Regions from separate parts of the Mesorhizobium shangrilense genome, predicted to be linked through region 1. Evidence: predicted binding sites of a transcription regulator. Region 1 holds the regulator's gene; the other holds the start of a gene.
What was found. The regulator HrcA, encoded in region 1, represses chaperone genes, less so after heat shock. The targets are predictions, from matches to a motif close to GTTAGCACTCNCNNNNNGNGAGTGCTAAC.
Positions count from the first base shown of each region.

Region 2: a site for HrcA is predicted at 2,995-3,023, ahead of groES (co-chaperone GroES). Genes of this name have one in related genera too.

Region 1 is NZ_JBEWSZ010000001.1:4,588,251-4,594,112, forward strand. Features, by position in the region: gene hemW (radical SAM family heme chaperone HemW) at 1-101, opposite strand, end outside; gene rdgB (RdgB/HAM1 family non-canonical purine NTP pyrophosphatase) at 98-760, opposite strand; gene ABVQ20_RS22160 (VOC family protein) at 760-1,170, opposite strand; gene rph (ribonuclease PH) at 1,371-2,087, opposite strand; gene hrcA (heat-inducible transcriptional repressor HrcA) at 2,266-3,351, shown strand; gene ABVQ20_RS22175 (hypothetical protein) at 3,527-3,724, shown strand; gene ABVQ20_RS22180 (PQQ-dependent sugar dehydrogenase) at 3,809-5,155, shown strand; gene ABVQ20_RS22185 (LysE family translocator) at 5,254-5,862, shown strand, end outside.
Region 2 is NZ_JBEWSZ010000007.1:117,102-122,963, forward strand. Features, by position in the region: gene ABVQ20_RS34900 (antibiotic biosynthesis monooxygenase family protein) at 35-361, opposite strand; gene ABVQ20_RS34905 (4a-hydroxytetrahydrobiopterin dehydratase) at 397-762, opposite strand; partial or broken gene ABVQ20_RS40700 (NADH-quinone oxidoreductase subunit D-related protein) at 814-888, opposite strand; gene groL (chaperonin GroEL) at 931-2,574, opposite strand; gene groES (co-chaperone GroES) at 2,625-2,939, opposite strand; gene ABVQ20_RS34920 (hypothetical protein) at 3,266-3,703, opposite strand; gene ABVQ20_RS34925 (protein-L-isoaspartate(D-aspartate) O-methyltransferase) at 4,738-5,412, opposite strand; gene ABVQ20_RS34930 (hypothetical protein) at 5,595-5,813, opposite strand.

The DNA of each region.
Region 1 (5,862 bases):
CGGACATGGCTGTTGAAGTCGCAATAGGGGCATTTGGCCGCGCAGAACGGCCAATGGATGTAGACGCCGAAGCCGGGGCTACGGTCGAGCAGCATGTTCATGTCGAACCCAATCGGGCCAGATTCAAGCGTGCCTGGGCAAATTTCTGGAAGGCGCGGGCGCGGTGCGACAGCGCCGTCGGCTGGCCGGGTTTCCAGCCGTGCTTTTCCTCGGCACTCATCTCGCCGAAGGTCTTTTCGAATCCACCAGGCAGGAACACCGGGTCATAGCCGAAGCCAAGTTCGCCGCGTGGCGGCCACACCAGCGTGCCCTCGACCTCGCCGCGATAGTATTCGGCATCGCCGTCGGGAAAGGCGAGGCAGATGACGGCGACGAAGCGGCCCTTGCGCTGCTCCGGCGAGGCCGCGCCGACTTCATGCAGCGCCACCTCTGTGCGCTGCATGGCCATGCCGAAATCGCGTGAACCGTCGGCTTTTTCAGCCCAGTTGGCGGTGTAGACGCCCGGCGCGCCGTCGAGCGCATCGACACAAAGGCCGGAATCATCCGACAGCGCCGGCAGGCCCGTGGCCTTGGCCGCGGCCAAGGCCTTGATGTAGGCGTTCTCCTCGAAAGTGGTGCCGGTCTCGTCCGGTTCCGGCAGGCCATAATCCCTGGCCGATTTCGCCTCGAAGCCGAACGGCCCCATCAGGTCGGCGAATTCGCGCAGCTTGCCGGCATTGTGGCTGGCGACAACGATCTTTTTCCCGTCAAGCGTATGCATCAAAGGCCCCAGATTCGTGGCTCGGCAAATTCGATGGAATTGCCCGAGGGATCGCGGATATAGATCGAACGACCGCCCTGCGGCCATTCGAATTCGCTTTCGATGGCAATCTTCTTCGCCTCTAGATGCGCCTTCCAGCCCGCGATTTCCACAGCGCTGGCGGCAAAGCAGAGATGACCTTCGCCGACAGTGCCATGCGGCGGCACTTTCAGTCTCGCGTCGGGCGCGGGCGGCACTTTCGTCGCTTCGGCGTTGAAGATGAGCAGGACACCGGCACCGCAGCGGAAAAAGAGGTGCCGGCCGTCGACCTTGCCGAGGAGGCGGAGGCCGAGGATATCGGTGTAGAAATTTTCGGCCGCCGCCAGATCGGTGACGTAGAGGGCGGATTCCAAGATTGTGGAAGGAGTCACGAGACACCCCCCTCTGCCCTGCCGGGCATCTCCCCCGCATGGGGGGAGATTGGCAGCTTCAGCGTCACAGCCCACTCTGCAGCGCTAGGGTTTAGCGAAAGCTTCGGCGACAGCCGATCTTCCCCCTTGCGGGGGAGGTGGCCGGCAGGCCAGAGGGGGGTGGGAAGGATCGCCAACCTTTATCGCCTTACAATCGGAACCTAAGCCACCGCCATCTGCTGCAGGCTGACCAGGCGCTGGATGCCCTTCTTGGCCAGGCCCATCAAGGACGCGAACTGCTCTTCGGAGAAGGGTTCGCCCTCGGCCGTGCCCTGGATCTCGACGATGCCGCCCTTGCCGGTCATGACGAAATTGGCGTCGGTGCCAGCCGAGGAATCCTCCACATAGTCGAGATCGATGACCGGCTGGCCATCATGGATGCCGCAGGAAATCGCCGCGACATGATCCTTCAGCACCTTGGAAACGCTGGCCATCTGCCGGGCTTCCATCCAGCGCAGGCAATCATACAGCGCCACCCAGCCGCCGGTGATCGATGCCGTGCGGGTGCCGCCATCGGCCTGGATCACGTCGCAGTCGACGGTGATCTGCTGTTCGCCCAGCGCCTGCAGATCGACAACCGCACGCAGCGAACGGCCGATCAGCCGCTGGATCTCCAGCGTGCGGCCGCCCTGCTTGCCGGCGGAGGCCTCGCGGCGCATGCGCTCGCCCGTCGAGCGCGGCAGCATGCCGTATTCGGCCGTCACCCAGCCCTTGCCCGAATTGCGCATCCAGCCCGGCACCTTTTCCTCCAGGCTCGCCGTGCACAGAACATGCGTATCGCCAAACTTCACCAGGCATGAGCCTTCGGCGTGCTTGGAGACGCCGCGCTCGAAGGAGATGGCGCGCATTTCGTCGAATTGGCGTTTGGAAGGGCGCATTCAGGCTTCTTTCTTGTCATTTTTCGGAATCGTGGCCGGCTTGTAGCCGCACGAGGCGCATGGCGCAAAGGAAAATGGCCGAGCGATCCGACACAGACACCGGGCGATCTGACACAGACACCGGGTTGCGCGGGCATGGCCGAAGTCTATATCCTTGGTAAGGAGGTTTTTGGCACGCATGACCAAAGCAGTCGCCGATCCCATTGTGCAATCGCCCGCTCTTCAATCGCTGGACTTGCGTTCGCGCGACATCTTCCGGCGCATCGTCGATTCCTACCTGAAGGATGGCGAGCCCGTGGGCTCGCGCAGCCTGTCGCGCATCCTGCCGTCCTCGCTATCGCCAGCCACCATCCGCAACGTGATGAGCGACCTCGAACATCTCGGCCTCATCTACGCGCCGCACATCTCGGCCGGCCGGCTGCCGACCCAGGCTGGCCTGCGCTTCTTCGTCGACGCCTTCATGGAACTCGGCGATCTCTCGGACGAGGAGCGCCGCGCCATCGAGGCGCAGGTGCGCGCGTCCGGTTCAGGCGCCACGCTGGAACACATGCTGACCGAAGCCAGCCAGATGCTGTCGGGCATGTCGCGCGGCGCCGGTCTCGTGCTTGCTGCCAAGAACGAGGTGGCGCTGAAGCATATCGAGTTCATCCAGCTCGAACCGACCAAGGCCTTGGCGGTGCTGGTGTCGCAGAACGGCGATGTCGAAAACCGGGTTGTCGACCTGCCCGCCGGCATCACCATTTCGCAACTGCACGAGGCCTCGAATTTCCTCAACGCCCATATTCGCGGCCGCACGCTGGCCGAGGCGCGGGTCGAGATCGCCCGCATCAAGGAAGAGACCAGGGCGGCCCTCGACACACTGTCGCAGGATCTGGTCGAGAAGGGACTGGCGGTATGGGCCGGCGCCGATAGCGGCCTGCCGGCGCGTCTCATCGTACGCGGCCGCGCCAATCTTCTGGAGAACGTCACGGCCCAGGCCGACATCGAATTGTTGCGGCATCTGTTCGAGGACATGGAGACGCAGGACGGGCTGATCCAGTTGCTCGATCTGGCCGAGGAGGGATCGGGCGTGCGTATCTTCATCGGCTCGGAAAACAAGCTGTTTTCGCTGTCGGGCTCGTCGCTGGTCGTCGCGCCCTATCGCGACAAGGATGCCCGTGTCGTCGGCGCGCTGGGCGTCATCGGCCCGACGCGGCTGAACTACGCGCGCATCGTGCCGATGGTCGACTATACGGCGCAACTTATTTCCCGCATGCTGCGCTAAGGTGTATTGGTATTCAGGTGATGCCGGCCCGCAAACGGCTGATACCTGCGCTTCCGGTGCTCGCGTACGAGAAGTACGCTCCGCTCCGGTTTTCGGAAGCCACCATTTTCGGCGCGGCCTGACCTGTATCTCAATACACCTTATCCCTAGCGGAAGGCTGACAAGGAGAAAAACAATGGCGCTCGAAGAGATCAAGGCCCAGATCAGCCTGCTGCTCGAGGAGATGGTCAACCAGCCCGAGGACCAGCACGAAGTGCAGGAGCAGTTGCGCGAAAAGCTGAGAGCAATGCGCGCCATGGGCCTGCCGTTGCCGGCCGATCTGGTGGAACTGGAAAAGCGCCTCGACGACGATTTCTACGCGGCCGGGAATTGAGCCACATTCAACTCCTCGTGTGAGTTGGAACGACCGCCGGTGCCGCCCGTTTCCTGTCTTCGCGACCGATCCTTGGAGGACAGGATGATCCGGTTTGCAGGCCCGACAGCAATTTCCGCCTTGTTTCTCGCCACGGCGGCATTCGCCCAACAGGCGGATCAGCCTGTGCTGAAGGGGCAAGCCGCCTTTGGCGACTGGCGTGCCGACAGGCCGGGCGTGCGCCGCTTCATCAAGCCGGAAGATTTGCCGAAGGCCTATGCCACGAAATCGGCGTCGAACGGCGCCGGACTCGTGGACAGGCCGAAAGGCGCCATGCCGCAACTGCCGCCTGGTTTCTCGGCGCAGCTGATCGCGTCGGGCATCGACAACCCACGCGTCGTTCGCGTCGCACCGAATGGCGACCTGTTCGTCGCTGACAGCGAGGCCAACCAGATCCGCGTCTACCGTCTCGCCGAGGGCGGTGCGACGCCTGTCGACACAATCTTCGCCGACGGCCTGACCCAACCCTACGGCATCGCCTTTTACCCGGCGGACAACCCGCAATGGGTCTATGTCGCCAACAGCGACAGCATCGTTCGCTTTCCTTATCATGCTGGAGACATGAAGGCCTCCGGCGCGCCGGAAGTCCTCGTCGACGCCATCCCTTCGAACCATCACTGGACGCGCGATATTGCCTTCTCGCCCGACGGCAAGACGCTCTATCTGTCGGTCGGTTCGGGATCGAACGTCGCCGAAGGCATGGCGAAGAAACCGGAGGGCGGGCTCGACGCATGGATCAAGTCGAAGCCTCTCGGCGCCACCTGGGGTTCGGAATACGGCCGGGCCGATGTGATGGCTTTCGACCCTGACGGCAAGAATGGACGGATCGTCGCGACGGGCCTGCGCAACTGTTCGGGCATGACCGTGCAGCCGGCCACTGGCACGCTCTGGTGCGTCGTCAACGAGCGCGACGCGCTGGGCGACAATGTGCCGTTCGAATATGCAACGGCGGTCAAGGAAGGCGCCTTCTATGGCTGGCCCTGGTACTATATCGGCGACAATGAGGACCCCCGCCACAAGGGCGAGCGCCCCGACCTCGCCGGCAAGGCCGATATTCCCGATGTGCTGATGCAGGCGCATTCCGCCCCGCTCAACATCGCCTTCTACACCGGCAAGAATTTTCCGGCGCAGTATCAGGGAGACGCGTTTGTCGCCCTGCACGGCTCCTGGAACCGAGCCAACAGGACCGGCTACAAGGTGGTCAGGCTGCTGTTCAAGGACGGCAAGCCGACCGGCGAATATGAGGACTTCATGACCGGCTTCGTCACCCCCAGCGGCGACGTCTGGGGTCGGCCGGTCGGCGTTGCCGTGGCCAAGGATGGCGCGCTCATCGTCACCGAGGACGGCAACGGCACCATCTGGCGCATCACCCATGGCAACGGCCCGTCCTGAACGTCGGCCCGCTGGTGCAAACGAATCCAGCCCGCAGGCAATTCACCTCTTGCCGCATATGTGCGACACGTGAGCGGTCCTCCTGAAAAGTGACCGCCATGACCCTCACCGGATTCCTTGCCTATAGTGCGGCGCTCGGCGTTGCCGCCGCCATTCCCGGTCCAGGCCTGACCGCACTGATTGCGCGCGCGCTCGGCTCCGGCTTCCGCTCGTCACTTGCCATGTCGTTCGGACTGATGCTTGGCGACCTCACCTATCTCACCGCCGTGGTGCTTGGCCTTGCCTTTGTCGCCCACACTTTCGGCATGGTCTTCCTGGCGATCAAATGGCTGGGCGTCGCCTACCTTGCCTTCCTCGGCTGGCGCTTCTGGACCAGCGGCATCACGCCCGAAACGGTGGAGGCAAGAAGGGCCAAGGGCGGGCTGGTGTCGAGTTTCATCGCGGGGCTGACCGTCACGCTGGGCAACCCCAAGACGATGATCTTCTATCTCGCCATCACGCCCACCATCGTCGACCTGAAGACGATCACGCTGGCCGATTACGGCATTCTCGCCGCGATCACCATCGTCGTGCTGCTGGTCGTGCTGGTTCCCTATCTGGCGCTGGCGGCCAAGGCCCGCTGGTTCCTGAAATCGCCGCGCGCCTTGCGGGCGCTCAACCGCACCGCCGCCGTTTTCATGGTTGGCGCCGCAGCCGCGATCGCCGCG
Region 2 (5,862 bases), on a different contig from region 1:
CGACCCGGCGGTTCAGGTCATGTGGGCGGCACGCCTACTGACCACTATCTATCACCTGGGCTACCTCGTACAGATTGGAATCGATCTCGTCCGGCAACTGATCGAAATGACCCCACTCCTTCCGGAATTCCGGCGATTGATGAGCCGATCGCAAGAGATCGCGATTCTGCCATTGGACGTAGCTGACGATGCGCCGCTCGTCGAAGCTGCGATGCAGGCTGATTGAGATGAAGCCAGGCTGGCGCGCCATAAAGCGCGCCCGCTCGGTCATGACGGACAATGCCTCGGCCTGCTTGTCCGGTTCAGAATTGACGATGGTGATTTGGGTGACGGGTTGATTGTCGGTTCGGATGTGTGGCATAGGGACCTCGCTAGATTGGCAATGGATTTGCCGTGTCACTGCTGGCGGTCGAGGGGCCGCCCCGAGCGATCGAGCACCCGATCGATCTTGCTCGCCATGATGAAATCGTTCTCGTGCAGTCCTTTGATCTTCTTGGTGCTCAGGGAAACCGTCACATAACCCCAGCCGAAGCTGATGTCGGGGTGATGGCCCTCGGTTTCGGCGAGCTCACCGATCTCCTGAACAAGGGCGAGCGCGTCCCGGAAATTGCGGCATCGAAAGCTCCGCTGGATGCGGTGGGCATCGTCACCCAGCTCCCAATCAGGAGCCTGTGCCTGGAAGCGTTGGGCTTCATCACGCGTGAGCGGTGGGACGCCGCCGCGACAAGGCGTACATGTTTTCTCGGCAAGAGGGTCGGTCATGTTCTTGTCTCCAAGACCATTTTTAGCAGCAAAAACGACAGCGACGAGCGCCTATCGATCGATCTCCCCGAACACGATGTCGAGCGAACCGATGATCGCCGAGATATCGGCTCGTAAATGCCCGCGTCGCTGGCCTTCCGTCGTCCTGGCTATAGTTTCAGGCGCCGCTCAGTAGTCCATTCCGCCCATTCCGCCCATACCTCCTGCGCCACCCATAGCGGGCGCATCCTTCCGCGGAATGTCCGCGATCATTGCTTCAGCGGTGATCAGGAGCGCGGCAATCGAGCCGGCATCCTGCAGGGCCGTCCGAACGACCTTGGCGGGGTCGACGATACCGGCCTTGATCATGTCGACGTAGAGTTCGGTCTGAGCATCGAAACCTTGATTGTGATCCTTGCTGTCCATGAGTTTCCCAACGACGATCGAGCCTTCGACGCCGGAATTCTCGGCGATCTGGCGGATCGGCGCCTCGAGCGCCCTCAGCACGATCGAAATGCCGGCCGTCACATCGGCATTGGCTCCCGTCAGCCCGTTAAGCGCCGACCTGGCGCGCAGCAGCGCCACACCGCCTCCGGGCACGATGCCTTCTTCCACCGCCGCACGCGTGGCGTTCAGCGCGTCGTCGATGCGGTCCTTTTTTTCCTTGACTTCCGTCTCGGTCGCGCCGCCGACGCGAATGACGGCAACGCCGCCGGCCAGCTTCGCCAGCCGCTCCTGGAGTTTCTCCTTGTCGTAATCCGAGGTCGTTTCCTCGATCTGCAACTTGATCTGCTGGATGCGCGCTGAAATGCCGGTCTTTTCACCAGCGCCGTCGATGATCGTGGTCGTATCCTTCTCGATGAGCACGCGCTTGGCGCGGCCGAGCATGTCGATGGTGACGTTCTCCAGCTTGATGCCGAGATCCTCGGAAATCATCTGGCCGGCGGTGAGCACCGCAATGTCTTCCAGCATGGCCTTGCGACGGTCGCCGAAGCCCGGCGCCTTGACGGCCGCGACCTTCAGGCCGCCGCGCAGCTTGTTGACCACAAGGGTCGCCAGCGCTTCGCCTTCGACGTCCTCGGAGATGATCAGCAACGGCCTGCCGCTCTGCACCACCGCTTCGAGGATCGGCAGCATCGCCTGCAGATTGCCGAGCTTCTTCTCGTGGATGAGCACGTAGGGCTCTTCCAGCTCGACGCGCATCTTGTCGGCATTGGTGACGAAATAGGGAGAAAGATAGCCGCGGTCGAATTGCATGCCTTCGACGACATCGAGTTCGGTCTCGGCGGTCTTGGCCTCCTCGACGGTGATCACGCCGTCATTGCCGACCTTGTTCATCGCCTTGGCGATCATTGCGCCGACGGACGCGTCGCCATTGGCGGCGATCGTGCCAACCTGGGCGATCTCGTCCGAAGATTTGACTTTCCTGGCCCGGGCTTGAACGTCCTTCACCACGGCAGCCACAGCAAGGTCGATGCCGCGCTTGAGGTCCATCGGGTTCATGCCCGCGGCAACGAATTTGGCGCCCTCGCGCAGGATCGAGGCGGCCAGCACGGTTGCCGTGGTGGTGCCGTCACCGGCGAGGTCGTTGGTCTTCGAGGCCACTTCGCGCACCATTTGCGCGCCCATGTTCTCGAACTTGTCGGAAAGCTCGATTTCCTTTGCGACGGCGACCCCGTCCTTGGTGATGCGCGGCGCGCCATAGGCCTTGTCGATAACGACATTGCGGCCTTTGGGGCCGAGCGTCACCTTCACGGCACTGTTGAGGATCTCGACACCGCGCAGCATCCGGTCGCGGGCATCGCTAGCGAATTTGATTTCCTTGGCAGACATGATTTTACGTCCAGTTCAGTCTAGAAATTAGGAGAGCGCAAATCGCCCGGTCAGGCGGCTTTCTTGGCCGCTTTGGTCTTCTCGACGATGCCCATAATGTCGCTCTCCTTCATGATCAGGAGATCCTCGCCGTCGATCTTGACCTCCGTGCCGGACCATTTGCCGAACAGGATGAGATCGCCGGCCTTGACGTCGAGCGGGATCAGCTTGCCGCTCTCATCACGCGAGCCCGGGCCGACGGCGATCACTTCGCCTTCCTGAGGCTTTTCCTTGGCGGTGTCGGGAATGATGATTCCGCCCTTGGATTTGTTGTCGCCTTCAGCGCGCCGAATGACGACGCGGTCGTGGAGTGGTCGGAATTTCATTGGGGGTTCTTTCTGCCGCCGCACATAGAGCGACTGCAACACTTAAGATAGCCCCTTTGGCACTCGAATGATAGGAGTGCCAAATTTTCCAGGCTTGCCTGGCGACGCGTTCATTCACCTGCCGGCAATCGCCCTGCAGAGTTCGGCGCAACAGATGGTGCAGCTCAGCCCAGCCGACCTCGACGCCGCTCTCGAAAAGGACCTTGGATATTCATGACCGTACCATCCCTCATGCAACGCAGCCTTCCCGCGTGGGGAGAGCTTGCCTGCGCTGCGGCTTTCCATGCGAGCCGCTTCAAAAATGATGCTGCGGAACGGCGCTGGCTTTATCCGAGGAACGCGGCGCGCAACCGAGCGAACACGCCGGGCTGTTTCCCGGCACGCACCGCACGGATGTGACGGGCGGCCGTAGCGGCGGTCACCGTCGCGCCAAAATGACAATAGCAGATGATCTCATGCAATTGCCTGTCGGTCAGTTCGAAGAAGCGCTTTGCTTCGCCGTAGTTGTCGTTTTCCAACCCGGCGGCGCGGAGGACAGGATCCTCGAAAGCGACTGAGATCGGCGAGCCGTCGCCGCGCATGGCCACGCGTGCTCTAACCGGCTGATACTCGGTCTGAGGCAGTGTCGAGAGACGCCGGTCAGGGTTCCGTTCGAGGAGCTCTGCCCAGCGTTCAAGACGTTCGCTGCGCGACATGGCTTGGCGCGGGTAGCCCTGATCGATTTCGGCGACGATCTGCAGTTGCTCGATCGTCTGGTGCTTCATGTTGGCCTCCTATTCGAACAATAGTTGGTCCACGTATTTCCTACTTATACCCTGAGGCCAGCGTGACTCCAGCGGATCGTGAAGTCCAATCACGATGATGCCTGGAGGGCTTCGTTCACGCAGATGTGGAGGCTTCGCAAAGATCCGGCCATTAATTTGGCGAACGCGGTCAAACGCGCGGCTGTTCGACGATGTTGGTCTGGAGTCCGTGCGATCGAGGTGATCGACGGGCAGAGTCTGTGCTGGAGTAGCCCGCTCCATTGCTGGCCGGGCAGCGGGATCGAGGGAGTGGCAGTTTAGCTTCGAAACCGCCGAAGGCCGGGCTGATGTGGAGTTCTCCGCCCGGTCGTTAGGCCCTTGTGGCTCCAGTGTACGACTTCCGGCACGACCTAGCGCCTGGCTACTCAGTAGGATCGCAGTTTGTCCGTGTCGAAACCATTATCGAAGTTACCCGGCCCGATGGCGGAGTGTTGCGGATTGCGCGCGATCCAAGGACCGGTCCGTCCAACAAGTTGAGCGGAAGCCATCTCAAAAGCGGTCCAGGCTGTGCGTCGTCAGGATCGTAGCCGAACCAGCGAAACAGCCAATCAGGTGTCCCTTCCTTCGACCTTTAGAGACTGAGCAGTCAGCTGCCTCCAAGCGAAAATGACGATCGCTCTCACTGCTGTGGCGCTGGTATCGGTGTGCCGCCAAACCAACCAGCCGCATACGCAATCGCGACCAATACCACGATCACGGCTACCACGCCGTACCAGAGGCGCCTGTCCTTGAGATCCATCGTTACCTCCTGCCCGCTACGTGTTGGCCACTGTGCGAATTCCTTGAACCTTTGGCCGTCATTTCCCAGATGAGCGACCCATTTGCCCTCTGGTAGGCACACAGTAGGCTGGATAAGGGTCTTTGAGACGCGCGCAATACGACCGCGCCGGCATGATCGCCAGCGGCCGCGACCGATGCCATCCAGCGCCCGTGTGATCGAAGCGGCGCGCGTTATCCTGATCTTCCAGCACGGCTCCGCGCAGCCGCACCCCTCATTAGACCGTTTCGAGCCGACTGAACCGAACTGGGATGAGTTTCCGAGTCTTGAGTTGCCCTGCCGCATCCTTGTCGATGACAGTCAGCAACTGTACTTTTTCAGATCCCACAGGCAGAACCAGGCGTCCCCCTGGCTTGAGCTGCTCAAGCAAAGCCGGCGGCGTCGGCTCAGCCGCCACCGTGACCAGGATCTTCTCGAATGGGGCGTGCTCAGGCCAGCCACGAGACCCGTCTCCGACACGAATGCCGACATTGGAGGAGCCGAGGCCCTGCAGGAGAGACCCGGCATAGCTTGCGAATTCTTCGATGATTTCGACGCTCCAAACTTGCCCGGCGAGTTCCGCGAGGATTGCGGCTTGGTAGCCCAGGCCGGTGCCGATCTCCAGCACTGCCTCGTGCGGTTGGGGAGCAAGGAGATCGGTCATGAGAGCGACGATGAAGGGCTGCGAGACGGTTTTGTCGAAGCCGATCGGCAGCGGCATGTCCTCGTAGGCATAAGGCGCAAACGGGGCTGGCACGAAGCGATGCCGCGGCACCCGCCGCATCGCTGGCATCACCCGCTCATCGAGCGTCGCCTTGCCGAGTTCTTCGCTTGCAAGGTCGGCCTGGATTGCAATCACCTCGACCATGTGCCTGCGTAGAACCGCGAGGTGCTCTTCGTTCATCGGCTTCATGACGGTGGGGCGTTCCTCAACCAGTCTGCTGCCTGATAGCCTTATACCCTGTTCGTCTTGTCACAGTAACCATGTCGTCGAGAACGCGGCTTCGGTTGGGGCGGGTTGTACCGCCCTGCTATTTCGTCCCCGTCCTTGGTGCTCTCCCGTTCCTCGCACCGGGGGGTGGAACGGCGTGCGCATCAGAAGCTCGCCAGCCAGGCGACAACACCGATATTGCGGATCGCCAGCCAGTTGAGCACCAATAGGCCGAACGCCAAAACGACGCCGAACCCTGCGCTGTCGCTCACCGGCTCCTTCCCGTGCTGATCGTGCGTGATCTGGTGATTGACGATGACCGAACCTGGGCGAGCCAGCAGCGCTATTCGCGCTGCAGGCGAGGCGAGGGCGAACGCCGGCACAGCCGGCGCGGCGCTTCCGTTGCATTTACGCCGCCTCCGGACCGTCACT